3 regions of the Cobetia sp. QF-1 genome follow, and region 3 is predicted to be linked to each of the others. Evidence: predicted binding sites of a transcription regulator. Region 3 holds the regulator's gene; each other region holds the start of a gene.

Region 1 (10,401 bases), on a different contig from region 3:
CAACGATTCCGCTCTCGAAGTGCGCCATGCCGCTCTAACACGCATGCAGACGCCCGAGCGCCTGTTACCGCTGCTGGATCGTGCTGATGGCTTGGTTCGCGAGCGCTTGGTCGAGCTACTGAGTGGCGGGCAGGATGCCCCCTCGCTGCTGAGCCGCGAGCAACTGGTGGAACGCCTGGAAGACAGCGAATTGCTGTCGGCTGTCGCCGCGCGTGGCGACAACCAGCAATTGCGTCTGACAGCACTGGCACGCATCGACGATGAAGAAGTGCTGATCCAGCAGGCGTGCCACAACACCATTGCGGCCGTACGCCATGCAGCAGCGGCACGCATCACAAGCCAGGCCGGCCTTGAGCGCCTTGTACGTGATGCCAAGCGTGATCGTCATGTACAGCGCCAGGCACGTGACACCCTGGCGCGCCGCCGCGCTGATGCGCAGGAAGCTGATGCCCTCGCCGTCAGCCGTGACAATCTGCTGCGCCAGATGGAAAAGCTACCCCGCCAAGCGTGGGAAGATAGCGTGCCATCCCGCTATCGCTCACTGCTGCGCGAGTGGGAACGCCTACCTGCTGCCGAGCACACTCCTCAGCAGCGCTTCGAAGAGGCCCGCCAGCAGGCTTACAAGGTCATCAGCGATCATGAAGCACGTGAGCAAGCCATCCGTGAACATGAACGCCTGAGTGCCAATCTGAGCACGCATCTGACGGAAATTCTGACCGCCCTGACGCATGCGAGAGATGACCTGAATAGTCGCGAACGCATCAATGACCATGATTTCGCCAGCCTGCAGGCCCAACGCCGCCTGCAGGGCGAGCGTTGGCGCGAGCTAACCGACCAGTTCTCGGCCCCTACCGAATTGCTCGAGCAACATCAGCGCCTGCAGCAACAGCTGCAGAGCCCGCTGGATGCCTGGCATCGCCATCAGTTGTGTCAAGTCGAACTTGACGCCGCACTGATCGATAACGATCTCGAGCAGATGATGCGGCTTGAGCGCGAAGTCGCCTGGCCATCAGATCTAACGATGACGGCAAGTCTCTTTGCTCTGCAAGAGGCACTGGCCAATGCCGCTCCCATAGAATCGGAAGCAGTCCAGGGTGATGGTGACGAAGCACAGCCATCAGCAGCCGACAAAGCAGCGAACTCAGCACTCGATGCCGCTGCGCTCGACGCTGAGATTGATACGCTGGAAGCCCAGCTCGACGCAGGCAAGCTCAAGCCAGCCAGCCGACTGCATCGTTCTCTGCGCGATCGTACCGAGGGCAAACTGGATGCCCCTCGCCAAGCACGCCTGCGCCAGCTCGGGGCACGTGTCGCAGAGCTACGTGACTGGCAGAACTTCGTCGCGGCGCCGAAGCGTGAACAGCTGCTGGATGCCATCACCACATTGGCCGAGCGCGACGACGTCAGCGATGAGCAGCGTGACCGTCAGCACCAATTGCTGATCCAGCAATGGCGCGAGCTGGGCGATGCCGCTGCGACACGCGACGCAAGCCAAGCCTTCCGCACCGCGTCCGATGCGATAAAGCAGCGCCTCAGCGACTACCGCGAGACTCGCAAACAGGCACGTGAGCATAATCTGGCCATGCGCCAGTCACTCTGCGAGCAGCTGGAATCCCTGAATGGCCACGCCATGGAGGATGCTGACCCAGACTCTCTGCGCCAGATTCGTGATCGCGCGCGTGAGGAATGGCGCCGCCACACACCGGTACCAGCAGGCCCTGGACGCCAGCTGTCGCATCGTTTCGGTGAAGCACTCACCGCTCTACAGGGCTTGATCGATAGCCGCGCCGGGCAGATTGCCGCCGCCAAGCAAGCACTGGTAGAAGCGGCAGAGGCACTGGCTGATGAAGATTCGCCCGCCCGCCCGCGGGCCGAGCAGGCCAAGACACTGCAAACCCAGTGGCGTGAGCTGGGCCGTGCCCCCAAAGGCGAGGAGCAACGCCTGTGGACAGCCTTCCGTGCAGCCTGTGATCGTATTTTCGCTGCCCGCGATCAAGACCGCGAAGATCGTGACAGCCGCGAGCAAGTCCGCCTCGAGCAGTGGCAGGCACTGATCGAACGCCTCGACAGCTGGGAGCCCGAGACGCTCGAAGACGCTGCGCAGCTCGACGATGCGCTGAAAGAAGCCGATAGCCTTGGCGCGCTACCGCGCGGTAAGCGTGGTGACGGTATGCGTCGCCGCTGGAACGGCATCCTCAAGCGCCGCGAACAACGTCTGGACGAGCTGCATGCCGTGCAGCTGCTCGAAGAATGGCAGCAATGGCGTGATCTGCTGGAGCAGCACGCTGTCGCCGATGCCAGCGCCAAGCGTGGTGACATCAGCGATGTTGAGCTGCCGAACACTTCAGCATTCGACGACAACAGCCGTCAGGCCAACGCAGCACGTAATCAGATGCGTCGGGCTGAACCAAGCAACTGTAGCGCTGCCAACGAGCGCCTGGCTGAGCTACGAGTGCATCTGGCCATCCTGTTCGAGGCATCACTGGGAACGGAAGATGAATCGCGCCGCCTGACCGTCCAGGTCGCACGCATCAACCAGCAGCTGGGTGAACGCATGGAGCGTGAAGAAGAGCTGGACGAAGTGCTTGATGCCCTGCTCGCCAATGGCCCTCTGGATTGGGATGCCTGGCAAACCGAGCTACCGCGCTTCGATGCGCTGTTCAACCACTGACGGCTCCGCTGCCTGGTCGCTGGGGTAAATGACTGTCTTGACTGCTAGCTTGACTACTAAGTAGCGCGATACAAAAGAAGCCCCCCGCCTCGTAAGAGGTAGGGGCTTCTTTCAATGTGGAGGAAACCTCCTCCATTGGAAATCAATCAACATACCCTGGCAAGTGTACTCTCCAGCCTCATGAACGTGAGCCGAATGAGTACGAGACGCACCAGCGCGAAAATAGCGCGAGCTTCGTCTCAGCCCATGAACTGGCCACCATTGATATCCAGGTTGGCGCCAGTGATGAACCCTGATTTTTCGTCAGCCAGGAAGACGACGGCACGAGCGATCTCTTCCGGGGTACCGTAACGCTTGACCGGGATAGCTTCGCGGATGGACTCGCGAATCTCTTCTGGAATTTTCATGATCATGTCGGTGGCGATATAGCCCGGCGACAGCGTGTTGACGGTGATGTTCTTGGTTGCGGTTTCCTGCGCCAATGCCATCGTCAAGCCGTGCATGCCAGCTTTGGCAGCCGAGTAGTTCACCTGACCAAACTGTCCCTTGCGGCCATTGATGGAAGAAATGTTCACGATGCGGCCATACTTGTGCTCCAGCATGTCATTGATGACAGCACGGCAAGTATTGAAGACGCTATCGAGATTGCAGTTGATGACTTCACGCCACTGCTCATAGCTCATCTTGCGCAATGTGGTGTCACGCGTGATACCTGCGCAATTGACTAGCACAGAGATCGACCCGAAACGCTCACGGATTTCATTGACGCCAGCCTGGCAGGCCTCGAAGTTGTCCAGCTCGATGCCAGAGAGCGCGATGTTCTCGAACCCGGCAGCATGCTGCTCAGCTAGCCAGCCCTCTGCCTTTTCCTTGTTCCTATACCCGGCGATGACCTGATACCCCTGACTCGCCAGCTCACGACAGATAGCGGAACCAATACCTCCAGTACCGCCGGTAACCCATGCAACGGGTGCTGTTTGCGTCATGGTGTTGTAACTCCCTGTTCCTGGAACGTCCTGTATCCGTTGCCGGACACAGCATGGCATGTTCCCGGACAGCAACCCGCCCCCCAGGCAGTCTGCTGTCTCGGTAATAACGACAATAACGACCCTCCCCCGACAGCGTGATGACAACCGTGCGCTCAACGCATTCGGCTACCACCTTGTCCGAGGCGCGTCACAATCCAGTATGGACAAGATCTGGCCGGAAAGTATGTAGCAGATCTCTCACATCCAACGACGACTATCTCCTGTTTCTCGATGGCACGTTTGCCCTCACTCACTCAGAGGAAAGTCTTTCCGCCAATTACGGGATAACGGTTGACCTATCACTGTATATCCTTATAATACGCCACACGTTGATGCGGGGTGGAGCAGTCTGGTAGCTCGTCGGGCTCATAACCCGAAGGTCATCGGTTCAAATCCGGTCCCCGCTACCATTGAAGAGTCAGTATTTTCAGGCTCTTGGGAACAACGTGATGTTGCGGGATGGAGCAGTCTGGTAGCTCGTCGGGCTCATAACCCGAAGGTCATCGGTTCAAATCCGGTTCCCGCTACCAACTTCTGATGCGTCAGAGAGTTGGAGCAAAAGCAGTATCTAGTGTTGCGGGGTGGAGCAGTCTGGTAGCTCGTCGGGCTCATAACCCGAAGGTCATCGGTTCAAATCCGGTCCCCGCTACCAAGAATTCGAAAGGCCTGATGCTTATGCATCAGGCCTTTTTCGTATGCGCACAAAAAAACATGTCCAGCGCGGTAGCATGCGAGAATCTTCAGACACCATTTTCCTTGCAGGGAGTCTCGCATGCGCCATTGGCTAGTCAAGACGGAGCCCGACACCTTCTCTCTGGAAGATCTACGTCGTGAGTCTCCCGCGCTATGGGATGGGGTTCGCAACTATCAAGCACGCAACTTTCTACGTGAAATGCGCTGCGGCGACGTAGTGCTTATCCAGCATTCCAGCTGCAAGGTGCCCGCAATAGTGGGGCTAGCCGTCGTCAGTGAGATTGCACTGCCTGACCCGACTGCCAGCCATCCTGATCACGCAGGCTTTGACCCTCGCCACGTCGCTGATCTAGAGGCGGGAAAGCCACCCCGCTGGCTGGCACCGCGCCTTGCTTATCTGCGCCCGCTCTCTACCACCCTTCCCCTTTCTCGTATCAAGGCCGCCCCATCAATGGCCGAGAGTCACCTGGTGAGGCGCGCACGCCTTTCCGTGATGCCACTAAACGAGAATGAGATCGCCTGTATCGCCTCATTGGCAGGCGAAAGCCTGATGCCCTGAGAGGCCAATGCCTGCCTCTTGTGGGCGAGCACCTTGAACTCCGCTGCGACGGCCCGCATCATCAGGCCAACCGGCTCGCTTGCGAGCCTTGAATCGCATACAGAATCTTCGGGGCATGTCTCATGATCATTGATCCCAATACCGGCAAGCCATTGACCGGAAATGACACCACTGCGGCCCAGCCAGAAGGCATTGTAGGTGCTGGCGACACAGCAGCTCCCCGACAGGCGGAGGATGCCAACACCTATATCATTGATGTCGACATGAGCAATCTGCAGCAGGTACTGGAAGCCTCCATGCAGGTACCGGTGCTGCTTGACTGCTGGTCACCGTCGAGCGAGTCCTGCCTGGCACTGACACCGGTACTGGAGAAGCTGGCACGGGAATATGCCGGTGGCTTTATCCTCGCCAAGCTGAATGTCGAGGACAACCGTGACATCGCCGCTCAGCTGGGCGTGCAATCGGTACCGGACGTCAAGCTGGTGATGCAAGGTTCCCTGTCTGGCAACTTCACCCAGGCGCTGTCGGAAGCAGAAATCACCACATTCCTCGCTCAGCATCAGGTATTGCCTGCGGCGGGTGGCGGCCCGAACCAGTCAGATCAAGCGGCCCAAGCACTGGAGAACGGTGATCTCGACACTGCCAAGGCGCTGTATCAGCAACTTGCACAGGATGCGCCGGACGTACCGGAATATCGTATCAATCTCGCCTCTGTTCTCGTGGCCGAAGGCAACGGAGAAGAAGCCCGTCAGCTGCTCGACTCCCTGAAGCCGGAAGATCGTGATGGCGCAAAAGCACGCGGTGTGCGCGCTCGTATCGACTTCATCTCCGAAGCACCGACGCCCGAAGCCGTTCAGTCGATGATCGAACGAAATGACAGTGAAGCTCGCTATCAGCGCGCGATGCGCGATCTGGCTGATGGTCATTACGAGCTGGCGCTGGATGCCCTGATTAGTCTGGTCAAAACTGATCGTCAGTACGGTGAAGACCTAGCGCGCAAGACACTGTTACGCGTCTTCGATGCTCTCGGTGCGACGCATGAGCTGACAGTGCGCTTCCGCCGCCAGTTGTTCGCCCTGATGTATTGAGGGCCCCATTGGTAGATCAATATTGATACCAGGGTGCTGATATTGCGGCGCTAGCGGCTATCAAACACGCAAAAGCCCCATAGACATGTACTGTCCATGGGGCTTTTCGATATGCCGACCCTATTGCCTTGAGACCTACTGGCCGCTCTCTGGCTATGTGCGATGGCGAGACCAGCCCTTGAGCAGCGATGGTCGCGCCCGCGCCTGCTGTATCGTCAGAGGAAAGTGGATTCCCGGCTCCACAGGTGAATCCTCAAGAGCAGCGCTGGCTTGGTGAGCCAGTCGCAGACAGCCGCCCTGATAGCACCACTGACGGCAGGCAGCACGCTCGACAACCTCTCGCCAGACAGATCCTTGCCCGCTCTCTGCTGAAATCTCGCGCATCATCGCTCTATCTCCTGAATGACAGCCGCTCGTTTCGAGCAGCCTCACAACAGACTTAACGATAATGATTATCAATTCAAGCAAGAGATGCGCAATACCTCAAAGACGTGACCCAGATCATATCCTCGACATCACCGCTCTTGAGTCGCTAGCCGCTCATCCATCTGCAGTAACGCTTGCTCCAGTTGCCGTCGCGTAGTGCCGTAGTTCAAGCGCACAAACCCCGGCCAGCCAAAGTCAGCACCATCTGACAAGGCGACATCACACTCATCAATCAGCGCCTGTTGCGGTGAGTCTCCCAGCCCTGCCTGACGTACATCCAACCATGCAAGATAGGTTGCCTCTGGGCGCGACATGCTCACCCCCTCCCAACGTGCGACATAGGATTCCAGCAGATCAAGGTTATCGCGCAGCACTTCCAGCAGCTGTTGCCGCCAAGGTTCACCTTCGCGCCATGCTGCTTCAGTGGCGACCATCCCCAACACATTGGTGTCCGGCATCAGGCCTCGTGCAGCGCTGGTAAAGCGCTCCCGCACAGCAGGGTCAGTAATCACCGCGCAAGCAAAGGTCAAACCGGCGGTATTGAAGGTCTTGGACGGTGCCCACAGCGTTACACAGCGCGCTGCCAGGCGCGCATTCAAGCTGGCCAAGGGGATATGGCGAGCCGTAGGATCAACCACTAGGTCTGCATGCAGCTCATCGGAGATCACCAGCAGATCATGGCGTTCGATCAGCTCCGCCAGCGCGAGCAGCTCTTCCTCCCCCCAGACACGGCCGGTAGGATTATGTGGATGACACCACAATAAAAGCTGTGTCTCGGGAGTGATCGCAGCCTCCAATGCCTCGAAATCCAGTCGCCACGGGCCACCAGGCTCCAGGGGCTCTGCCAACGGTGCCATCTGAGCGAGACGACCCGTCTTGTTTGCCACTTGCAGGAAAGGAGGATAAATCGGCGTCGTCGTGACCACGCCAGCCCCCGGCGAGGTCAGCGCCAGGCTGGCAATATGTAGCGCCGGTACGACACCAGGCAGCCAGACGATGGCATCACGCGGCACCTCCCAGCCATAATGTTCGCGACTCCAGTCACATAGGCTATCGTCGAGGCTGCTTGAGGGTTTGGCGTAGCCATACACCGGATGGGCGACCCGTTCGGCCAAGGCTCTCGTCACTGCTGGTGGAGCACTGAAGTCCATGTCAGCGATCCAGAGTGGCAGCACGTCTGCGGCGTAACGATCCCATTTCTGAGAAGGGTACTGGCGTCGATCAATCGGGGTGAGAAAATCAAATTCCAAGACGGGTTCTCCCTTTATCAACAGGTAGCGTGAGATAGCGCTCGCCTTGCCGTCGACAGACAAGCGGCGAGCAGAACGATTTCTTGTGGATTTACTACAGCATAAGGCTTTGTGCATGTCCGAAGACACTTTTTACCAGCAAGCTCAACGGGGACTCCCCAGCCTCCTGCTCGCGTGGTTGACCCATGGCCGAGGAGATAGCGAGCGTCTTGCCGTGCTACTAGCCGATACGGCACGCGTGGCCAGCCTCGGACAACCCTCGACCAACCCCGAAGGTGCAATGCTGGAAAGCTGGGCCAACGAGGGTGGTGCGCCACTGTGGGCGCCCAAGGCGGCGTTGTTTCTGTTGATGCAAATGCCCGCACACCCTCTGCCCAATGATAGCGATGCAGCCTGTGCCTGGGCCTATTGCTGGATACGCATGCGTGAACACGCAAGCCCCGATGCCGCACTGATCGCGCTGCCGGAACACCTGCGTCAACCATTGGCATGGCCCATTGAAGCCGCTTGGCAAGATCTGACTCACCAGCGCCTGGTGTAAGCCCGGTAGCGAAAGACCACCTGGTCAGCTATCCCAACCACTCGGCTGCCCACTCCCCCTTCCTGCGATCGCTCCTCTGCTCTACTTGTCAGTGATCGCCCATTGACGACCGTTGCGAGTGATTGATGCGGTCGCCGAGCAAGATAGTCTTGCGCTTTTACTTTGCCTTCTCTCCCTTATCCCTCCTCTCCCCTTCATGGCCCTCCCCGCGATTGCACTTCTCTATCGCACATTCATTGCAATGTTCCGATGTACTGGCCTGCCGAATAACGGCCCGCTCGCACTCTAACTTGTGCACCATCACACCCCGTTCACAGTGGCTCAAGAATGATCAGGCGCAGTAAATGTCTGAGCAGCGATGGCTTCTCAACACCCTTTCGTTTAATCATCGTTTCATGAAGTGTTATTAACGTAGGGATTTCTGCCGGTGACGAGGAGTAAAGTTCATTCAACCGTCTACGAACGGTATTTCAACAAGAATCCGCTAGCCGCGTCACGATGGCTGGCAAGCTCCTGGAGAGCCTTCATGACCACCTCCCTGATTGTCGGACTGGATGGCACACCGGGTGGCGATAGCGCCATAGCCCATGCCAAGCGGGTCGCCACCCTCATCGGGCCAGAGACCAACATCATTCTGTGTTACGTCGTCGAGTGGTCGCCCTATAGCTTCAACACGCCGGAAGAGAATGCCCAGCGTGCTGGGCGCCGTGAAAGCGAGATCAAACTCGCACGCGAGCGCGTACTAGCACCCGCCATCACTGAACTGGAGAAAGAGGGTTATCAGGTCGAAGGGCGCGTTCGTCACGGCGATGCTGCCGAAATTCTGAGCCTGCTGGCACGTGAAGTGAATGCCGAACTGATCATCGTTGGCCGCAAAGGCGAGAGTGTCCGCTCGCGCATCTTCGGCAGCGTCACCGCTCACCTGATCCAAGAAGCATCGGTTCCCGTCACTGTCGTGCCCTAGCCCTTGGTAAAGCTGTCCTTGGTGAAGCTGTCATTGATGAAATCACCAACGGTAAAACAGCCACTGGCGAGATAACGCTGATAGCACACGTGCCGACACCCCATAACGACAACACGCTTCTCGAGGCCTCCTCTCATGAGTCGAATTCGTTCTCTGGTCCCCTGGGCCACCTCCATGGCAGCCTTCATGGCTGCTCTCATCGCTGGCCCTGCACGTGCTGAAGGCATGGATCAGGCCATCAGCGACATCATTGGCCCAATCGTCAACCCGATCGTCTCCTTCATCTTCTATTCCGTGCCGGTTGCCGGCGTTCAGTTCCCGCTCATCGTGGGCTGGCTGATCATTGCTGCCGTCGTGTTCACCCTGTACTTCGGGTTCGTGCAGTTCCGCCTGTTCAGCCATGCCATTCGCCTGGTCAAGGGTGACTACACCGATCCGAAAGACGAAGGTGAGGTATCACACTTCCAGGCACTCGCCACGGCATTATCCGGTACGGTTGGTCTGGGTAACATTGCCGGTGTCGCAGTAGCTGTCTCGCTCGGCGGCCCGGGTGCCACCTTCTGGATGATTCTGGCCGGTCTGCTCGGTATGGCGTCCAAGTTCTGCGAATGTACCCTTGGCGTGAAGTACCGCAACGTCAATGCAGATGGCTCTATCTCCGGTGGCCCGATGTACTACCTCTCCAAAGGTTTCGCCGAAAATGGCAAGGTGGGGCTGGGCAAGGTGCTCGCAGTCTTCTTCGCCATCTGTGCCATCGGCGGCTCCATCGGTGGCGGCAACATGTTCCAGGCCAACCAGTCCTATCAGCAGGCCGTCAACGTCACTGGCGGTGATGCCAGCTTCCTGATCGGCTATGGCTGGTTGTTCGGTCTCGTGATGGCTGCCATCGTCGGCATGGTCATCATCGGCGGTATCAAGTCCATCGCTCGCGTCACCGAAAAGTTGGTGCCCATGATGGCGATCATCTATGTCATTGCGGCGCTCGTCATCCTTGGCTTCAACTTCAGTGCAATTCCGGATGCTTTCGGCGCCATCATTGAAGGTGCCTTCGCACCGGTCGCAGTCGGCGGCGGTATCGTCGGCGTGCTGATCCAGGGCTTCAAGCGTGCTGCCTTCTCCAACGAAGCCGGTATCGGCTCTGCTGCCATTGCTCACTCTGCGGTCAAGACATCTCAGCCGGT
Region 2 (10,401 bases), on a different contig from region 3:
AGCAGACTTTTGAGATGCGGCGCTCCTGCCTTGCAGTCGAGCAGCCTATCCGCCGGTCACTTCCCCAGTGGCCGGTTTTTTTATGCCTGAATGATGAAATTTTCCGATTATGGAAGAAGAAGGCGCCACGTTATCAGCATATGAGAGGCATTTGTGCTTTTGTGGAGATCATCGGCGGTCTGCGTTAGGCATGAAAAAAACGGCTGAATGATTGCTCATCCAGCCGTCTGCTTACGGTCTATCGGCCTGCATGCTGCTTAACTATTCTGCTCAATGCCCTGGATGTACCAGTCGGCACCATCGCGCAACTCACGGATCAGATGCCAGGTCTCGCTGAACTCGTTCTGCTCACCGTTTTCATTGAGTACGCCATGGAATAGCACTGTAGCTTCAGCTTGTTGGCCGATTTCCTGCACGCTGCTCAGCTCTGCGAATAAACGTATGATCTCTGTCTGGTTATTGGCCGGTTGCTTGGCGCGTTCTTCACGCAGCAAGTTATAAAGTGTTGGTGTCACGTATTCCTGGATACGGGGCAGATCATTGTTATCCCAAGCGCGCTGCAGGGTCATGAAGTGCTCTTTGGCACCGCCGAGGAACTGCTCTTTGTCGAACCAGGCAGGCTCGCCGATCGATGGTGTGCCAGCAAGTCCTGCTCCGGTGCCGCTAGCGGACGCCAACGACTCACCTTGGCCATGTTGCTCACGAGCCTGCGCATTGCGTGGTTGATCATCGTGGCGTGTAGTACGACCTGCTGGCCCGCCACTCGCCATCGTCGCTTTCCTGCGCGCACTGAGGAATTTGAAGGCCACGAAGGCAATCAGCGCGATGATCAGAAAGTCTGTCATACGCAGACCATCAAAGGCGCCACCGAAGAAAAGAGAGGCCAATAGACCGCCTGCGAGTAGTCCTGCCATGGGGCCTGCAAACTTGGACAGACTGTTGGAAGGCTTGGATTTAGCCGTCGTGCCGCTGGTGGTCTTGTTGCTGCCAAACAGCGAGCTTGACGACTTTCCGCTATCGGCAGAACGCGAGTAACTTCCAAAACTCTTGCCGCCGCCGAGGCGCTTGGCTTCTGCGTGTTCGACACTCAGTCCGAAACCGAGTAGGCCGACCATCAGCATGATGAACAGATGGCGCATGTAGTATCTCCTTGGATGCGCTAGCGTGTAAGTAAGAGTCCCATTCTAGCCTTGGAACCGCCGCGGGAGGATCAATGGACGACGAAAAGTCTCAACATCTGATGGCACGACGTTCGCTACTGCTGTTGATAGATTTTCAGACACGCTTGATGCCGGTATTAAGTGGAGGGACAGAGGCTATCAATTCAGCAGTCTGGCTGGGTCGGATAGCCGAGACGCTGGAGATTCCCGTGTGGCTGACCGAGCACTGTCCTGACAAGTTGGGCGAAGGCGCCCCTCTGACGCACATGTTGAGTAAGCGCAGTCGTTGCTTCACTAAACGTAGTTTTAGTGCTTTTGAGGCATCTGATTTCAGGGAGGCACTTGTTGCAAGTGGCTGTGATCAGTTAGTGATATGCGGTGCTGAAGCACATATCTGCGTGATGCAAACAGTGCTGTCGTTATGTGAGGCGGGCTATCGTGTGGCGTTGGTCGCCGATGGTGTTGCCAGTCGCCGTCCGCGAGAGGCGGCGCTGGGAGTAGCGCGTTGCGAGGCTGCGGGCGCCAGCATTGTCAGTGCCGAGATGGTAGCTTATGAGTGGTTGGGGCGTGCCGATCACGCCATGTTCGGCGAAATTCATCGTCATTACCTCAAACCGCGAGCCGGCGAGCCCCTGACGTTTCCGGGGCTCGGCGGTTAGCGATGAAAGTTGCATAGGCTGTTGAAATTAGACAAATATTTGAGATTATCAGGCGCGTGCAGCCTCAGCCTCGGTACGTGTGAAGACGAGTGTATCGCTGTCGGAGGCGGCAGAAGAGAAGCGATAGCCAGCTATATCGAAGTGCTTGAGATCATCGGCGCTGTCGATGTCTTCCTTGAGCAGCCAAGCACTCATCATGCCGCGGGCTTTCTTGGCATAGAAGCTGATGATCTTGGATTGACCATTCTTCTCGTCCTTGAAAACGGGGGTGACGATACGATGGCGGAAGGCCTTGCTATCAATGGCCTTGAAGTACTCGTTGGAAGCCAGGTTGACGAGTACTGGCGTGCCACTGTCTTCCACCGCGTGCTCCAGGGCAGGCGTCAGTGTCTTACGCCAGTAAGCATACAAGTCCTTGCCCGCCGGGTTGCTCAGTCGCGTGCCCATTTCTAGCCGATAGGGCTGAATTAGATCGAGTGGGCGAAGTAAGCCATACAGGCCAGACAGAATCCGCAATTTGTGTTGCGCGCGATCGAATTCTGCTTCGTTGAAGGTGTCGGCTGCCATGCCTTGATAAACATCACCTTGGAAGGCGAGTACCGCCTGTTTGGCATTATCGGGTGTGAAGGGTGTCTGCCATTCCTGAAAGCGAGCCGCATTGAGACCGGCCAGCTTATCGGACAGCTTCATCAGGCTGGCGATATCTTGAGGCGATTGCTCGCGAAGGATATCGATAAGTGGCTGTGCCTGATTCAGGAAATCCGGTTGGGTGTGGCGTGATGTAGCGGGAGCGCTATCGAAATCCAGCGACTTGGCGGGCGAAATCACACTCAGCATGAAGACCTCCTGACAGGGAAAGCATTCAGTATATCAGGGCCACAAGAAGGCCCCGAGTTCATGAAGACTATCGGGGCCATAGAGCAGCTATCGAGAGACTGTACTGAGACAGCATTTGTGCGGCTGATTCAGTAGCGGCGTATCAAATAGACGCCAGCAAACAGCAGCAAGACTCCCGCCACACGGCCTGGTGACAGGTCATGCTGAGGGAAGGTCGCCCAGCCGAAGTGGTCCAAGATGACCGAGGCGGTCAGCTGGCCGGCCAGGAAGGTCGCCATCATGGTCGCGGCGCCCAGCTTGGGGACCAGGATGACACTTGCCGCGACGAAGAATGCACCCAGTAGTCCGCCGGTCCAACTCCACCATGGCGCCGCCTTCAAGGCCCCCATGGCGGGGATGGGTAGACGCATGGCCATTACCACGCCTGCCAATGCGATAGAGCCCACCACAAAGCTGATCATCGCCGCCATGGTCGAACTGTGGGTTTGCAGGGCGAGTGTGGAATTGACGCCGGCCTGAATAGGCATCATCGCGCCAGCGGCAATGGCCATGAGGATCATGCCCAGTTCTGCGGGGTTCATGTGTATTCCTTGTGAGCGGGCTGGCTGTTGCGATTCATGGGCCAGTCGTGGAGATGCGCGCAGGGCCATCGATATATCAACGATGGCCCTGCAAAAGCTTAGGGGCAGGGGTTGGGCGCAGTGTTGTGGATCATCTCGATCTCGGCCAGCACCTCGTCACTCAGCTCTACCTCGAGACTGGCGATATTGCTATTGAGCTGCCCGAGGGTCGTCGCACCGATGATATTGCTGGTCAGGAACGGACGCGTATTCACGAAGGCGAGCGCCATCTGCGCCGGGTTCAGACCATGGCGACGGGCGATATCCACGTAGCAAGCGATGACGTGCTGAGCTGGCTCGGCGTTGTAGCGCTGGAAGCGTTCGAACAAGGTCAGGCGAGCGCCTTCTGGACGTGCACCATCCAGATACTTGCCAGACAGCGTACCGAACGCCAGCGGTGAATAGGCAAGCAGACCGACATCTTCACGATGTGCAAATTCAGCTAAACCTACTTCAAAGCTGCGGTTGACCAGATTGTAGGGGTTCTGAACGCTGGCGACGCGAGGCAGATTCAGACGTTCTGCCAGATTCAGACACTGCATCACGCCCCAGGGTGTCTCGTTGGAGAGACCCACGGCGCGAATCTTGCCTGCAGTGACCAGTTCGCCGAGTGCTGAAAGACTTTCCTCCAGCGGTGTCATGTCTTCGTCTTCTACTGCCTGATAGCCCAGCTTGCCGAAGAAGTTGGCCTTTCTATCCGGCCAGTGCAGCTGATAGAGATCGATATAGTCAGTGCCGAGGCGACGTAGATTGTCATCACAGGCTTCAATGATCTGGGCACGTGTCAGGCGAGAGCCGCCACGCAGGTAGTCCATACCCGGCCCCGTCACCTTGGTGGCGAGGGTGATCTTGTCACGATTACCGCGTGCGGCCAGCCAGCTGCCAATGTACTGCTCGGTACGGCCTTGGGTTTCTCCGTTGGGCGGTACCGGATACATCTCGGCGGTGTCGATGAAATCGATACCAGCCTCAAGCGCGCGATCCAGTTGTTGATGGGCATCGGCTTCACTGTTCTGCTCGCCAAAGGTCATGGTGCCAAGGCATAGCAGACTGACGTCAATACCGGTACGGCCGAGAGCTCTTCGTTGCATGCTGGATTCTCTTGTCGGATGAGTGTCGAGTAATAGGTGTCGAGGCACGTATCGCATGAAGATGCGCGTAAGTGATGACACATATATTAGCAGCGTAACAAAAACCCACAAAGCAAGCTTGAGTCCCCCCGATTGCGCGCGTATGCTTGGCGCCCCGCCGTCAGGGGAGCAGTCTTTCGAGGCCGCCCGCAAGGGTAAACTGACCGCGGTGGCAAGGAGAACAGCGTCGCAGGCTCAGGATCGAGCTACATACGGCGTCACCCCTCTTATCAGTTTCAAGGTTACTCGTCATGCCGCAGGCCCAAACCCTGATGACCGGACTGAAATATCGCCTGGCGGAGCGTCTGTTCCACGCCTCCTGGCTTTCCGGCTCTCAGCAGAAGCATCGTCTGACCATGCGTCTGTTCAATCACTGCGCGAATGCCGGTCACACCGGTGCGTTGTCATTGTACGGGCACATGCTGTTCCAGCGAGGTAACTCCGCGCAGGAAAAGGCTAAGGGCGCGCGCTTCGTCATCAAGGCGGCGCAAGCTGGTGATGTGCATGCTCAATATCAGGCTGCATGTATCTACGAGCATGGTTGTGCCCAGTACCAGAGTGATCCGGCCAAGGCCGTGACCTGGTATGCGCGTGCCGCGGAGTGCCATCACGCACTCGCCGCTCAACGTCTGGCGCATGCCTATCGTGAAGGTTCGCTGGGACTGGCAGTCTGCCCGCACAAGGCTGAGCAGTGGGAAGCCCATGCACGCACTGGCAGCGACGCTGGCCTGCATTGAAATTGATTCGCCTGATTCGGCGACATTCATAGTTTCTCCCAACAACGCCCTCCTCGTGAGGGCGTTGTTGTCTCTGTCATCATGTGAGCACTGGTGGTAGTCGTTAGACGCGTGGGACTCGCCAAGCGGGGGGCAATTCCCGTAACCTGAAGTCATTCAACCTCTTCTCGCCCGGCCTTGCCTGCCTGAGACACCTTGGGAGATCCGTGTGACGCTGCCTATCCTGCTCGACATTGAAGCCTCCGGCTTTGGCCGCGGCAGCTATCCGATCGAGATCGGTTTGGCGCGTGCTGACGGGAGTAGTTGTGCCTTTCTTATCCAGCCGTTGGATGAGTGGGTCCACTGGGACCCCAAGGCGGAGCTATTGCACGGAATTTCTCGCGCGCGACTGGCACGAGAAGGGCGCCCAGTGAGGGAGGTGGCGCAGTGGGTCAATGATGAGTTGAGTGAAGCGCGTCTCGCCTATAGCGATAGCTGGGGCTATGACAACACCTGGCTATCGTTACTGTTCCATCATGCCGGCATGCTGCCGCGTTTTCGTCTGGAGGCGCTACGGCGCTTGCTTGACGAAGATCAGCTCAATGACTGGGCAGCGCTCAAGGAGTCCGTGATTGCGGAAGGTGGTATTCAGCGCCATCGAGCGGGTGACGATGCTCGCCTACTGCAACTGACATGGCAGAGAGCTCAGCATATCGATCGCGAGTGACGGGCCCATGACATGTGAGTTGAGTGCTAGCTCCTGAAAAGGGCTGCCCCTGTTCTCTTTCGAGAGAGGGGCAGCCCTTTTTATTTGATGTTATCTCGGCAGTCGCTCGCCGTCATGTACGCAGTGTCAGGCGCCGGTGACGGCCAGTAATACCTTGCCAGTGCTGGCATTGTCCTGCACATAGGCGTGGGCAGCATCTGCCTCCTGAATCGGCCAGCTGCGATCGATATGCGGCCGTAGTTCGCCCCGCGCGAGACGCGGCCATACATGCACATAGAGTGCGTCCAGCACCATGCCCTTGCCCTTGGGCGAGCGGGTACGCAGGGTCGAGCCGATCAGGCGCTGGCGCTTCATCAGCATACGGCCCAGATCCAGCTCATCCATGCGCCCGCCCATCAGGCCGATCAACACCATACGGCCATCCTGATTCAGTACCTGCTGGTTGTCGGCCAGATAGCCGCCGCCCACTGGATCGAGAATCATGTCGGCACCGCCCCAGGCATTGACCGCTTCGACAAAGCTGCCGTCATGACGGTTCCAGCCGGCATCTGCACCTAGACGTAGACACGTCTCCAACTTTTCCTGACTGCCAACAGTCACGAAGCACGGATGCCCGAACAGGCCGCATAACTGAATGGCGGTCGTGCCGATACCGCTGGCACCGGCGTGCAGCAGCACGCGCTCCTGACGCTTGAGATTGCCCTCAATGAACAGATTCAGCCAAGCGGTCGCGAACATCTCCGGTAGAGCCGCTGCCTCACGCAAGCCATAGCCTTCCGGTACTGGCAATACCTGCAGCTCATTGACCACCACTTCCTCGGCATAGCCGCCGCCGGACAGCAGGGCGCAGACCGGATCACCGACCTTGAAGCGCTCTACGTGTCGACCGACTTCACGAATGGTGCCACTGACTTCCAGCCCCAGAATCTGGCTCGCGCCTTCGGGGGGCGGATATTGACCTGCGCGCTGCATCAGGTCTGCGCGATTGACTCCTGCCCACGCCACCTCGATGCGCACTTCATCTGACGCTATACCCTGGGGTGCCTCGCATTCCTGCCAGACCAGTGCCTCATTCTCGACAGCTATCGCAAACATTTGCTCTCTCCTTGGCTGGGCAGGGTTGCTGCCGTCTTGTCAGGCGTGATCATTCAGTGTGCTGGCAACGCACTCTCCCACGTGCCGACTGTCATCCGACTGTACGCGGACTGTGACGTATCTGTCATGAGATGGCGTGAACCTGTCGTGATATCAAGCCCCTCTGATCCAGACAGAGAATTCCGCATTGTGCTACGGCCTGAGGAGTGAGCATGATCGATACCGCCCGTGTCATCACCGCCAAATATCCGACCTTTGCCCAACGGCACCCATTGATCCGTCGACCAGCATTGGCGCTACTGCGTCGCCTGGTGCACGAGAGTGAGATCAATGCCTTCCTTGCCGAGCATTCCGACCTGCGTGGTTTTGACTTCATTGATCGTGTGCTGGATCACTTCTCCTTCGGCTACTCCGTGTCCTCGCGGGAGCACGAGAACATTCCGGCGTATGGGCGGGTGGTGATTGTCGCCAATCACCCGCTGGGCTCACTCGATGGGCTGGCGCTGCTCAAGCTGGTGGGAGAGGTGCGGCGTGACGTGAAGATCGTTGCCAACGATGTGCTGATGAAGGTCGAGCCACTGGCACCCTTGTTACTGCCGTTGGATAACCTCAGCCGCCGCGGCTATCGCAAGAGCAGTGGATTGATCTGCGACGCACTGATGAACGAGGAGGCCGTGATCATCTTCCCTGCGGGTGAAGTCTCGCGTGCGGGCCCGACGGGGCCTCGCGATGGCAAGTGGCTGTCGGGCTTTCTACACTTTGCGCGCAAGACCAACGCACCGGTACTGCCGATTCATGTCAGTGGCCGTAACTCGACGCTGTTCTATGCGCTCTCGTCCTTGAATCGCAGTCTTGGCACGCCGCTATTGGCGCATGAGATGTTTCGTCAGCGCGCGCGGCAGCTCACGTTACGTATCGGCGAGTTGATTCCACTGGCACGCCTGGATAGCGAGATTCTGAGCACGAATGCCAAGACGCGCCTGCTGCGCAAGCATCTGTATCGCATCGGGCGCGGCAAGCGTGGGTTATTCACGACCGAGAAGGCGATCGGTCATCCAGAGGAGCGCCAGGCATTGCGTGAGGAACTCACACCCTGTGAGCTACTGGGCGAGACGCGCGATGGCAAGAAGATCTATCTGTTCGATGCCTTTCCCGGCTCCAGTGTCATGCGTGAGATCGGTCGGCTGCGCGAGATCAGCTTCCGCCGTGTGGGAGAAGGGACGGGGCAGCGGCGTGATATCGATCGCTACGATGCACACTATCGCCATCTAGTGCTGTGGGATGACGCCGATCTCGAGATCGCCGGCGCTTATCGCATTGGCGAGGTGAAGAAAATTCTGGCCGTGCAGGGCGAGAAGGGCCTCTATAGTCCGAGTCTGTTTCGCTTCACGCCAGAGCTGATGGAGCGTATGGAGGAAGGCCTGGAGCTAGGGCGCAGCTTCGTGCAGCCACGTTATTGGGGACGCCGCAGTCTCGATTATCTATGGCAGGGATTGGGCGCTTATCTGCGCTGTCACCCCGAAATTCGCTGGCTATTTGGGCCGGTCACGCTTTCCAGCAGCTATCCCGAGGCAGCGCGTGCCTTGATTGTCAGCTACTACCGCCACTATTACGGAGATGACGAAGGCTTGGCGCGTGCACGTGCGCCGGTCACGACGCTGGCGCCTGACAGAGCCGCGGATGAGGCGTCACACCTGTTTGAGGGGCAGGATGCTGGCGGTGACTTCCGGCGTCTGCGTGCTCAGCTGGAGGCGATGGGAGTGACGGTTCCGACGCTCTATAAGCAGTACGCAGAGGTTACCGAACCGGGCGGTACGCGCTTTCTGGATTTTAGCGTCGATGCCGACTTCGGCTACTGCATCGACGGGCTGGTGATGGTCGATGTGGAAAAGATCACCGCCAGCAAGCGTGCACGCTATATTGGCGCTCCCGCTGATCATGCCGTGACGGAGAGCAGCACGCGCACCATCAGCGCACTGCCCTTGGGTAAGGCAGTTGAATCAGTCTGCGGCTGATGTGTCGTTGATGGCGCTAACGCAAGGCAGGCATGCCAGCGTCAGGTGTCAGACGGTCAAGCAATGGCGAAATCTCGCGCTCGCTGATCAGGCGGGTGCGGGTGTCGGCATTGAGAAAGCCCGCCTCGACGGTACGATCCAGGAACTCGAGCAGTGGAGTGTAGAAGCCATCGCTGTCGAGTACGGCAATGGGCTTGGCGTGAAAACCTAGGTATTGCCAGGTCCATGTCTCGAATAGCTCTTCCAGCGTGCCGATTCCCCCCGGCAGGGTAATGAAGGCATCTGCCAGCGCAGCCATCTGGGCTTTGCGTTCATGCATGTCTTCGACTTCGATCAGGCGAGTGAGACTGTCATGTGCCTTTTCGTTACGTACCAACGCTTGGGGGATGATACCAATCACTTCCCCGCCAGCGGCGAGTGCAGCATCGGCGAGTGCCCCCATTAGTCCGGCGCGTGCCCCGCCATAGACCAGTCCCCAACCGCGTTGTGCAATCGCTTCTCCCAGCGCTTCGGCCAGCTGGCGGTGATGCGGTGAGTTCCCCTCGCGGGAGCCCAGATAGACACAGATGCGATGCATACTTCTCTCCTGAAGATCTGTCGTGAATGTCTGTGCTGGCAACCTGTCTTTTATCCTACCTGAGTTGAGCGCCTGCGGTGTGACGCGGTGCGGTGATTTCCCCGTCGCGTCATTCAGATGACTGCTGCCTGCATTCGCAAGCCTGCTCTGCTACCCTTGCCGGCCCCGCAGGCGACGGATGGCGGGCGCTGGCGCACTTGAACCTCGTCATGAGGTCGGCGCACAACACGCAAGGCGGCTCTCGATCGAGAACGCGCAATGACGACAAGGCAGGAGAGGCAGATGGCGCAGGTGCGCGGACGCTTTGCCAGCCGGCTAGGCTTCTTGATGGCCGCCGCTGGTTCGGCAGTAGGACTTGGCAACGTATGGGGCTTCCCGTCCCAGACGGCCAACAACGGAGGCGGTGCCTTCGTGGTGATGTATCTGGTATTGGCCTTTCTGCTGGCCTGGCCAGCGTTGATGGCGGAGCTGGTCATCGGTCGTCACGGCCAGGCCAACATTGTTTCCAGCATGAGCCTCGGGCGTGGCCTTACCAAGCGCTTCGGTGCGCTGGCGGGCTGGGCGGGCATGCTGACGGCGAGTCTGATTCTGGCCTTCTACGCCATCGTCGCGGGCTGGTTGCTGGGCTATACCGCCGCGCCGGTCAGCGAGGCGCTGGGCATGTCGTCCGCCGCCAGCTGGCTGACCACGTTCGACTTTACGCGTAACGTCACGCTGACGGCGGTCTTCCTCGGCTTGACGATGGCGATCGTGGTCGGCGGCGTGCGCGGCGGTATCGAGAAGTGGTCGACGCGTCTGATGCCGGTGCTGCTGGTGCTGCTGGTCGGGTTGATCGGTTATGTACTGACACTGCCGGGAGCAGATG
Region 3 (10,401 bases):
CCGTCGTCAGTGCGGCGCTGAAGGCGGCATAGTCATCCAGGTCATTGATGCTCATCACGCGCGATGCGGCAGCAGCCTCAACCGGAAAGGGCCGGTGCGGTGCGGCACCGACCGCCAGCACCAATTCATCGTAATGCAGACATTCTTCCCCGAGCCACAGCTGCCGGCTCGCTGTATCGATGACTGTCACGCGCTGATGAGTGCGTAGCTCTGCATTCAGCTCATCCACCAGCGCGACCGGTGCCTGTCGCGATAGTGCTTCAGCCGTCATCCCCTTGGCAAAAGCCGTCGACAATAGCGGTTTGGAGTAGTCATGGCCGCTGTCCTGACTGATCAGTATCAGCCGGCTGTCCTCGTCACGGGCACGCAAAGCACGGGCCAGACCGATACCGGCCATGCCAGTACCAATGATGACAAGGGTGCGGGGGTCGCGCATGGTGCCGTCTCCTGAAGTCGATCTGAAGGCTAGGGAGTCACAGCATACCAGCCTGCCACTATCCTCGGCATGCCACATGCTGAGCCGAGTTGATCTGCCTGACTGCTGCCGATGTACCGCCAAGATGATGAGGACGGCGCGCTTGTCCGAGCATGCTAGACTCGCCCCTTGTCACCCTGACAGGGAATTCATCGTGGTCTGTCACTCTCCTTCGCTTACCGTTTCCATGCCACCACTCCCATCGGCAGCGCACGACGGTTCGCGCTTCAATCGCCTCGCGGCAGCCAGCGGTCAATCCGCAACAGAGCTGCCGATAGCGAGCAATGTCTCTACACCACGTCGCCATTGGCAACCGGCAGCAGGCTTGCACGGCGTGATGCCTACGGGATGGTGGCCATGGCTGTCCTCGCGCGATTCGCTGACCCAGCGCCTTGATAGCGCCATGCGGGCAAGCGATGGTGTCGGCCTGCGTGTGCGACTATTGCTGCAAGACACCGGCCCAGCCCGCTGTGACGAAGCCCGCCTGTTGGGAGTCAGCGGCCGGCGACATGTCTGGCGCCGCGAGGTCGCGCTGTGTCACGGCAACACACCGTGGGTGATTGCCCGTTCGTTGGCAGCGCTGGATCTCGCGCATGGTCACCGTCTCTCGACGCTCGGTGAGCGTTCTCTGGGGCATTGGCTATTCCGCCAGCCGGACCTGGAGCGCAGCGCCATCGATGTCAGTCGTGCGCCGTTACGCCTCTCGAGCCAGCAGGCCATGGCCACTGTCGGCAGCGTGTGGATGCGCCGTTCGATGTTCTCGCATGGACGCTTCCGCGTGCTGGTACAGGAAGGCTTCACGCCGGAATTTGCAGCCGCTCTCGGCCTCTGACAAGTCTTGCTCCGCGCCCACTTTCACTCTGCATCGTCCGTCCAGGAGTCCTGATGTCCGCTTCATCCACTTCGCCCGCTGCTCGTCCATCCAGACTGGCCGACTACCTCGCCTTGACTCGCCTTGATCGTCCGATCGGTACCTGGCTGTTGATGTGGCCGACGCTCTGGGCACTGTGGCTGGCGGCTGATGGCCTGCCACAGCGCAATACCCTGCTGATCTTCATGGCAGGGGTCTATCTGATGCGAGCGGCAGGCTGCGTGATCAACGACTACGCCGACCGCCACTGGGACAAGCATGTCGAGCGTACGCGCGACCGACCGCTGACCTCAGGGCGCATCTCGGAACGCGAGGCGCTGACGCTGTTCGGTGTGCTGGTCGCGGCATCCTTCATTTTGGTGTGCTTCACCAATCTGACCACCATGCTGCTGTCCATCGTCGCAGTACTGCTCGCGGCCAGCTATCCGTTCATGAAGCGCTTCCATCATCTGCCGCAAGTCGTGCTGGGCGCGGCCTTCGGCTGGGCGATCCCGATGGCCTTCGCTGCCACACTGGAAGACGTACCGAGCTACGGCTGGTGGCTATTCGCTGCCAACCTGATGTGGACCGTGGCCTACGACACCGCGTACGCCATGGTAGATCGTAATGATGATCTCAAAGTCGGGATCAAATCTACCGCCGTGCTGTTTGGCCGTGCCGACAAGCTGATGATCGGCCTGCTGCAACTGGGCATGCTGGCGGTGCTGATTGGCATCGGCCTGCACCTGGCGCTGGGAATCTTCTACTGGCTGGGCCTGACGGCAGCAGCAGCTACCTTCGTCTGGCAACAGTGCTTGATTCATGAGCGCGAACGCGGTCCGTGCTTCCAGGCATTTCTCAATAATCATTGGTCGGGATTGTTGATCTTCGTCGGTATCGTGCTGGCCACCTGGCCGACGCTCTAACCCCCGGTACGCCTTGCTTACCACGGTTGAGAGGCCTGCTGGCAGCCAGACTTGCAAGCTGCCATGCTGGCCACTGTCATCCCACTGTCATATAAGCGGGGTGTAATCGTCATCGACTTGTCATTCTGGCGCCTGCGCCGACTGCTGCATGGGATTTAGCGATGAGCTCCAAGACCGTACTGATTGTCGACGACGAATCCTCCATACGCGAGATGATCGCCGTCGCACTGGAAATGGCAGATTACCGCGTACTGGAAGCTGATAATGCCCAGGACGCCCACGCCATCGTGGTCGATGAAAAGCCTGACCTGTTGCTGCTGGACTGGATGATGCCAGGCACCAGCGGACTTGAGTTGGCACGCCGCCTCAAGCGTGACGAGACCACCGCCGAGCTGCCCATCATCCTGTTGACCGCCAAGGGCGAGGAAGACAACAAGATTCAGGGTCTGGAAGCGGGCGCCGACGACTACATCACCAAACCCTTCTCGCCGCGCGAGCTGGTGGCTCGTCTCAAGGCCGTACTACGCCGCACGACCCCAAAGGGCATCGAAGAAGCAGTGGAAGTTGAAGGGTTGATGCTTGATCCCGCCAGCCATCGCGTCACGGCACACGGCAGCTCGCTGGAAGTCGGCCCGACTGAATATCGGCTACTGCAGTTCTTCATGACCCATCAGGAGCGTGCCTACACGCGCAGTCAGTTGTTGGATCAGGTCTGGGGCGGCAATGTCTATGTCGAGGAACGCACCGTGGATGTGCATATCCGCCGTCTGCGCAAGGCACTGGGCGAAGGGCATCAGCACCTGATTCAGACCGTGCGTGGTACCGGCTACCGCTTCAGCGCCCAGGCCTGAGGCGCGGATGCGCTACTGGACAAACGAGCTATGGCGACTCGGCTATCTGGCCGGTGGCTTCGGACTGATTGGTGGTTTGCTCGGCTTTCTCGGCTGGGGGCTGGCGCTGGGATTGGCGCTGTATCTGTTCGTGCATCTTCGCCATCTCAAGAGTCTCTATCACTGGCTGATCACCAATCCCCACGAAGAACCCCCGCCCGGTGATGGCGTATGGGGAGATCTGCTCGATCGCCTGTATCGCTACCAGAAGGGCCAGCGCAAGGCACAGGAGCGCTTGCGCAGTATCCTCAACCGTATTCAGGAATCCTCGGAGGCGATGCGTGATGGCCTGGTGATGCTGGATAACCACGGTGACATGGAGTGGTGGAACAGCGCCGCAGAGCAGCTGATCGGCCTCAAGGTCAGTCATGATCGCGGCCAGCACGTCACCAACTATCTGCGCGACCCCGCTTTCATCGATTACTTCAATCGCCTCGACTATCGCGAACCGCTGACACTGCAGTCACCGCTGTCGGACAACCTGATTCTTCAGGTATCCATTACCTTGTTCGGCGATAATGAGCGGCTGGTGATGGCACGTGACGTGACGCGTCTCTATCGACTGGAAGAGATGCGTCGCGATTTCGTGGCCAACGTCTCGCATGAGCTACGCACACCGCTGACGGTGCTGGCGGGCTATCTGGAAACCTACAGCGACTATGCCAGCGACTTGCCACCGCGCTGGCAACGTGGTCTTGGGCAGATGCAGAGCCAGACCGATCGCATGCAGCATCTGGTCGAAGACCTGCTGACCCTATCGCGGCTGGAGACGGATGAGCTGTCTGGCGAAGGGCATTGCCTCAACATGCCAGCATTGCTGGAGCAGATCCGCGAAGATGCAGCGGGACTCTCACAAGGGCGCCACACCTTCTCAGTGGAGGCAGATGCCACATTGTCACTATGCGGTGAGGAGCAGGAGCTGCGCAGCGCGATCTCGAACCTGGTCTTCAATGCCGTACGCTACACTCCAGAAGGCTGTCATATCACCCTGCGCTGGCATGCAACCGCAGACGACCTGGTGGTGGAAGTCGAAGACGACGGTGATGGCATCGACCCCGTGCACCTGCCGCGCCTGACCGAACGCTTCTATCGCATCGACAAGGGCCGCAGCACGGCCACGGGCGGTACCGGCCTTGGACTGGCCATCGTCAAGCATGTGCTGATCCGCCATCAGGGCCATCTGGACATCGATAGCCATCCCGGTGAAGGGGCACGCTTCCGATGCCGTTTCCCGGCATCACGCCGCTGTGCGCCGGATACCAGATGAGGGGCTCGCAAACCCCTCTCCTGTCCTGCAAAAACAACAACGCCCCGTAGCCACCTCATGATGAGGCCACTACGGGGCGTTGTTGTTTTCATCTATCGCTGCACTTATTACTGCATGTCACCACACCTGCCAGCCGCTATCACACCGGCGCAGGCAACTGACGATAGTGGCTCTGCCACATCAACACGGCAGCAGCGACGGCACCGGGGATGAACAGCAGATTGGCCAGCGGCACCAACGTGACGACAAAGACCACCGCGCCGAAGGTCAGTGATGGCCACCAGCGCGCCTTGAGGCGCTGCTTCATGTCACCGAAGCTGACCTGATGATTGTCCATCGGATAGTCGAGGTACTGAATCGCCATGCTCCAGGCCGAGAACAAGCCCCATAGCAGCGGCGAAATCAGATTCAGGCCCGGAATGAAGCCGATGATGAACAGCGCGATCATGCGGGGAATGAAATAACCCAGCTTGGCCATTTCACGCTTCAGCGAATCAATGCCGATCTTCATCAAGCCACGGTCATCTTCGATCAGAGTGCCATCAAGACGGTGCTCGACCTTCTCGGCCAGAATGCCGTAGAAGGGCGCAGCAATCAGATTGGTCACCAGACTGAAGGTGAAAAATACGGCCAATAACAGGCTCAACACCAACACTGGCCAGATCAACCAGCTGAGCCATTCCAGCCAGCTAGGCACCTTGAGCATCCAGTAATCGATCCAGCCACCAAAGTGGCTGAACAGCAGCCACAGCGTGACGCTGTAAAGCACCAGGTTGATCGCCAGCGGCACGAACACGAAGCGACGCAGCCCTGGGGTATAGACCATGCGGGTCCCGCGGACCAGCGCCGATACGGCATCAATCATGCGACGTCCTCGTCATCTCGAATGAAGTGGCTGCCCTGTGGCGGCCGGAGCCACACCCTAGCATTCCCGACCGCAGTGCGCAGCTGCGAGACTGCCAGAGACAAGCGCCCCGCAGGCACTCGTGAGAGCAGCTGCGGGGCGTTTTACGTCACGACTCATCACCGTGGCGATCCATCGTCATCTCACGCGTGAGGCGCAATTACAGGACTGACGATGTCGCTCAACGCTTGTCGAAATCCTGCGGCTTGAGGTCGTGGGTATCGGTATGACGCACATCCACACCCTTGACCAGGAAGATGACGTATTCGGCAAGGTTGTCGGCGTGATCCCCGATACGCTCCAGCGCGCGCAGAATCCACATCACATTGAGCACCGGCGTGATCTGGCGGGCATCTTCCATCATGAAGGTCATCAGCGAGCGCATCGCGCTCTGGTATTCCTGATCGACCGAGGCATCTTCACGCAATACCTTGAGGGCCAGATCCGTATCAAAGCGCGCGAAGGCTGTCAGCGCATCACGCACCATGCTGCGCACATGCTGGCTGAGGTGACGTACCTCGACCATGCCACGTGGACTCTGGCCATTCTCGACCAGCGACAGGGCGTTGCGTGCAATCTTGCTCGACTCATCACCGATACGCTCCAGATCAGACGTGGCGCGGATGACAGCCAGCACCAGGCGCAGGTCGGAGGCCGCCGGCTGACGGCGCGCCAATACGCGAGTGCACTCGTCATCGATCTTGAGCTGCATGTCGTTGACGGCCTTGTCATTGTCACGCACACGCGTCGCCAACTCACTGTCACCTTCCAGCAGCGCGGTGACGGCATCCTGCAATTGCTTCTCTACCAGACCGCCCATGGCCAGCAGATGTGTCTTCAGCGCATCCAGTTCGTGATTGAACTGCTGAGATATGTGCTTGCCGTGCGAATCGCTGGTGATATCCATTACCCTCTCCCGGGAAGTCGTCCGCCGAGGCAGGCGGTCTCTGACATGAATGACATTACAAGTATGGGCCGTGCAGCATGACTTGGCGCAGATGGCTCCCTCTCAGCATGCCAAGGCTTGATGACAGTTTTGTTGCACTGCAGTGAGATAAAACTGTCATCAAGCAGATCTGCCACAAGCCTCCCTCATCCAAAGCGGCCCGTGATGTAGTCCTCGGTCTGGCGACGACGAGGATTGGTGAACAACTGATCAGTTGGCGCATATTCCACCAGTCGGCCATCGTGCAGGAAGGCGGTCGCATCAGAGACGCGCGCAGCCTGCTGCATGTTGTGAGTGACGATGACCAATGTCAGGCGTGAACGCAGCGAGCGGATCAACTCCTCGATCTTGAGGGTCGAGATGGGGTCCAGTGCCGAAGCAGGCTCATCGAGCAACAACACTTCGGGCTCTACCGCGAGGGTGCGGGCGATCACCAAACGTTGCTGCTGGCCACCCGACAAGCCCAGCGCGCTGTCGAACAGACGATCTTTCACCTCATCCCACAACGCCGCGGCCCGTAGACAAGCCTCGACCTTATCGTCCAGATGGCGCTTGTCGCGTTCTCCAACGAGGCGCAGTCCGAAGGCGACATTCTCATAGACTGACATCGGGAAGGGGTTGGGCGTCTGGAACACCATGCCCACTCGGCGGCGCAGCATCGGTACATCAACGCCACGCGCATGAATGTCTTCGCCTTCCAATCGGACCTCGCCCGTCAGGCGTGACTGCTCATCGAGGTCCGTCATGCGATTGAACGTCCGCAGCAGGCTCGATTTGCCACAGCCCGACGGGCCAATGAAAGCCGTGACGCGCTTGCGCTCAATACACAGACTGATGTCATCCAATGCGCTCTGACGACGCCCTCCCCGCGAGTGATAGCCCAGAGAAAGGCCGCGCGTTTCCAGACAGACATCGCCCGCGTCAATGTACGTCGAATCATTGCGCGACGAATCCTCAGCGGGCATCAGCACGTCATCACGGCTCATTCGGTGGCTCCCTTGTAGCGTTGTGCCAGCAGATGTCGCAGGCGAATGGCACTCAGATTGAGGCACAGAATCACGACGACCAGCACCAGTGCGGTCGCGTAGACCAGCGGGCGATTGCTGAAGGCATCGCTGCTCTGAAACGCCAGGTCATAGACCTGATGCCCAAGATGCATGAACTTGCGGTCGAGGTGCAGCCACGGGAAGCTATCATCGACGGGCAGTTCCGGGGCCAGCTTGACCACGCCGACCAGCATCAACGGCGCCACCTCACCCGCCGCGCGCGCCACTGCCAGAATCAGCCCTGTCATCAGCGCGGGCGACGCGGCAGGCAACACCACGCGCCAGAGGGTTTCAAAGCGTGTCGCGCCCAGTGCCAGTGCTCCTTCGCGCAGACGGCGAGGAACACGCGCCAACCCTTCTTCCGTTGCCACGATCACCACCGGCAACGTCAGCAACGACAGCGTCAGTGATGCCCAGAGAATACCGCCGGTCCCGAAGGTAGGCGTCGGCAGTTGATCAGCATAAAACAGACGATCTATCCCCGCTCCCACGCCATAGACGAAGAATCCGAGCCCGAAGACGCCGTAAACGATCGACGGCACACCCGCCAGATTACGCAGTGCAATCCTCGTCAGCTGCGTCAGCCGTCCCTGATGCGCGACCTCATGCAGATAAAGGGCCGCCATGACGCCAAAGGGCATCACGATTACCGACATCAAGACCACCATCAGTACGGTGCCGAAGATCGCCGGCCAGGCTCCTTCGCCGCCATCATTGGGCGTGTCCGAGATGAAGTCCGCGAACCGGTTCAGCGTCAGCGACAACCGCCCACCAAAGCCCAGTGCATTGGGCTGCCAGGCACGCTTGATCTCCTCCAGCGCGATCTGTCCGTCATGGCCGCCGCGACCAGCAAGTTGCAACTGGCCTGCTGTCAACGCATCCCGCAACGACATGAGCTGTTGTTCTCGTGTGATGAGTGCTTGGCGCGCTGCGTTTATTTCTTCCTCAAATTCCGCCGTTACCGTCCCGCTGTCGTGGCGAGCAGCGTACTGCTGCGTGAGCGCCGTCAGCTGCTTGCTCAGTTGCTCACCATGGCTGCGCAACGCCGCCAGATTGCGTCGCTGGCTCTCGATATCATCAAGGCGTACAAACAATGGCGTAGCATCTTCTGCCAATGGCTTGCCGCTACCTGATACATCGGTGGTGACAAGCTCGCCTGTCGTGGGATCGCTCAGTGCTTGTGCCATGCCATAGAGCACACGGCCATCGCGCAATTCCAGCGCCAGCGCCTGCTCAGGAAAGGTCAGCGCATTCAGCATGTCCTTGGGTAACCATCGCCAACTAGCGGCGGCGCTCTGCTCGGAAGAGGTCTGTAGCAACCACCATTGCCGAGGCCGGGAAGTACCGCTGGCCGTCTGCACATGACGGACCTCCTCTCGCATCAACTCACCGAGCAGATGCTGACCGTTGCCGATGGCTGCCGAATCGGCATCACTTGTTTCGCTCGTCTGCGTCATCGGTTCAAGCAGTGCTATCTCGACGAGCCGTGAGGGCCAGAAATGGCCCAATGAACCGACCAGTAGCAGGCTGATCAATCCCATCATCAACAACAGCGAGACACTGACGGCCATCGCATTCAGCCAGCCCCAGGGGCCGCCATCGCGCCAGTAACGGGACAGCCGCGCCAACAGGTGCTCCGGTGGGCGTAACAAGGAAGTCTTCGACGGTGTACGTGACGTGTGCGCGTGCCTCATCCCCAACCTCCCCGCGTGGGCGGTGCAAAGCGCTGACGCAGCACTTCGGCGAACGTGTTGACGATGAAGGTGAACAGAAACAATGCCAGTGCCGCGAGAAACAGCAGTCGATAGTGGCTACTGCCGACATCAGCTTCTGGTAGCTCGATCGCGATAGTAGCTGCCAGCGAGCGCAGCCCTTCAAACAGGCTGGCATCGACCAGCGGTGTATTGCCGGCCACCATCAGCACGATCATGGTTTCACCGACCGCACGCCCCATGCCGATCATCAGCGCAGAACACACGCCAACAGCGGCAGCAGGCAAGATCACGCGGCGCAAACTTTGCCACGGGGTCGCCCCCAGTGCAGCAGAGCCTGCGGCAAGTCCTCTGGGCACGGAGGACAGCGCATCTTCACTCAGCGTGAACAGGGTCGGCATCACCGCCAGCCCCAAGGCCATGCCCGTGACCAGAGTATTTCGCTGGGCATAACCAATGCCGTAATGACTGAATAACCACTGCTTGATATCGCCTTCGAACCACCAATGCTCAACATGGTTAGCAATAGTGATATCCAGCCATAGCAGCAGTACCAGCAGCGGGAGCAGCCCGAAAGCGGCCATGTTTTCCGGCAACAATACTCGCCAGTCACGCGGTGCGAGAGTCCACACGAAGCCTGCCACCATGGTACCCAGCGGGATCAATACCAGCCCCAACAACACGGCCATCAATTCGCGCTCGACGAACGGTGCCACCACCAGTGCGGCGATGAAGCCGATCACGACGGTCGGCAATGCCTCCATCATTTCGAGCAATGGCTTGATGCGAGACCGCTGACGCGGTGCCATGAAACAGGACACATGGATCGCACAGCCCAGACCCAGCGGGACAGCGAACAGCAAGCCGACCAGCGCGGCCTTGAGCGTGCCCCACACGATAGGCACCAGCGACAGACGTGGCTCACTACTGCTATCACCCATCTGCCAGATCCACTCCGGTGCCGGGCGCCCTTCATACCAGACCTTGCCAAGCAGCGTGGATAACCCGACATCCGGATGCGGATCGTCGATGACAAGGGCCTGTGCTGTCGTCTCTGTGGGCTTTGCCGCTGCTGTCGATCCTGTCGCTACCAGCTGGTGATCATTGCGACTGAAGGCCAGTGTTACACCCTCGGCAACCGTCTGCGCCGTCAGCCAGTCCTGCACCAGACGCTTGCGTTCTGCAGTCGCCTGATAGAGGCCCAGGCGCCCCGTGGCATCGAGCGCGGCGAAACCGAGACTGCGGTGGGCGGCTGAAAGCGCAACGATGGGCGCGTTCAGTCCGCTATCGAAGGTACCCACGGCGACCAGCGGCAGCGCATGACCAGGCTGCAGATAATGCGTCAGGCCGCCGGTGTCATCGCCAAGAATCAGACTCTCACCGCC

Evidence for each region. Region 3 encodes PhoB, which activates phosphate uptake and scavenging genes when phosphate is short. Its sites were predicted from a motif close to TGTCATANNNNTGTCANA; they were not measured.
Region 1: phbB (acetoacetyl-CoA reductase) is a predicted target of PhoB. The motif match lies at 3,786-3,803, and genes of this name have one in related genera.
Region 2: CFN46_RS16780 (NAD(P)H-quinone oxidoreductase) is a predicted target of PhoB. The motif match lies at 7,056-7,073, and genes of this name have one in related genera.

What each region holds. Positions count from the first base shown of each region.
Region 1 is NZ_NBVS01000013.1:24,607-35,007, forward strand. It holds gene CFN46_RS16670 (DUF349 domain-containing protein) at 1-2,671, shown strand, start outside; gene phbB (acetoacetyl-CoA reductase) at 2,911-3,657, opposite strand; tRNA gene CFN46_RS16680 (tRNA-Met) at 4,033-4,109, shown strand; tRNA gene CFN46_RS16685 (tRNA-Met) at 4,153-4,229, shown strand; tRNA gene CFN46_RS16690 (tRNA-Met) at 4,275-4,351, shown strand; gene CFN46_RS16695 (EVE domain-containing protein) at 4,472-4,951, shown strand; gene CFN46_RS16700 (tetratricopeptide repeat protein) at 5,074-6,039, shown strand; gene CFN46_RS16705 (hypothetical protein) at 6,193-6,426, opposite strand; gene CFN46_RS16710 (MalY/PatB family protein) at 6,555-7,715, opposite strand; gene CFN46_RS16715 (hypothetical protein) at 7,831-8,256, shown strand; gene CFN46_RS16720 (universal stress protein) at 8,783-9,220, shown strand; gene CFN46_RS17610 (hypothetical protein) at 9,217-9,357, opposite strand; gene CFN46_RS16730 (sodium:alanine symporter family protein) at 9,356-10,401, shown strand, end outside.
Region 2 is NZ_NBVS01000013.1:40,357-50,757, reverse strand. It holds gene CFN46_RS16815 (Tim44 domain-containing protein) at 258-1,139, opposite strand; gene CFN46_RS16810 (isochorismatase family protein) at 1,214-1,819, shown strand; gene yaaA (peroxide stress protein YaaA) at 1,868-2,656, opposite strand; gene CFN46_RS16800 (DMT family transporter) at 2,785-3,237, opposite strand; gene CFN46_RS16795 (NADP(H)-dependent aldo-keto reductase) at 3,336-4,367, opposite strand; gene CFN46_RS16790 (tetratricopeptide repeat protein) at 4,658-5,143, shown strand; gene CFN46_RS16785 (hypothetical protein) at 5,346-5,849, shown strand; gene CFN46_RS16780 (NAD(P)H-quinone oxidoreductase) at 5,976-6,944, opposite strand; gene CFN46_RS16775 (lysophospholipid acyltransferase family protein) at 7,157-8,959, shown strand; gene CFN46_RS16770 (TIGR00730 family Rossman fold protein) at 8,976-9,536, opposite strand; gene CFN46_RS16765 (sodium-dependent transporter) at 9,819-10,401, shown strand, end outside.
Region 3 is NZ_NBVS01000005.1:256,305-266,705, reverse strand. It holds gene CFN46_RS11690 (NAD(P)/FAD-dependent oxidoreductase) at 1-436, opposite strand, end outside; gene CFN46_RS11685 (chorismate lyase) at 579-1,307, shown strand; gene ubiA (4-hydroxybenzoate octaprenyltransferase) at 1,361-2,251, shown strand; gene phoB (phosphate regulon transcriptional regulator PhoB) at 2,413-3,102, shown strand; gene phoR (phosphate regulon sensor histidine kinase PhoR) at 3,110-4,408, shown strand; gene cysZ (sulfate transporter CysZ) at 4,548-5,273, opposite strand; gene phoU (phosphate signaling complex protein PhoU) at 5,494-6,219, opposite strand; gene pstB (phosphate ABC transporter ATP-binding protein PstB) at 6,405-7,244, opposite strand; gene pstA (phosphate ABC transporter permease PstA) at 7,241-8,998, opposite strand; gene CFN46_RS11645 (ABC transporter permease subunit) at 8,995-10,401, opposite strand, start outside.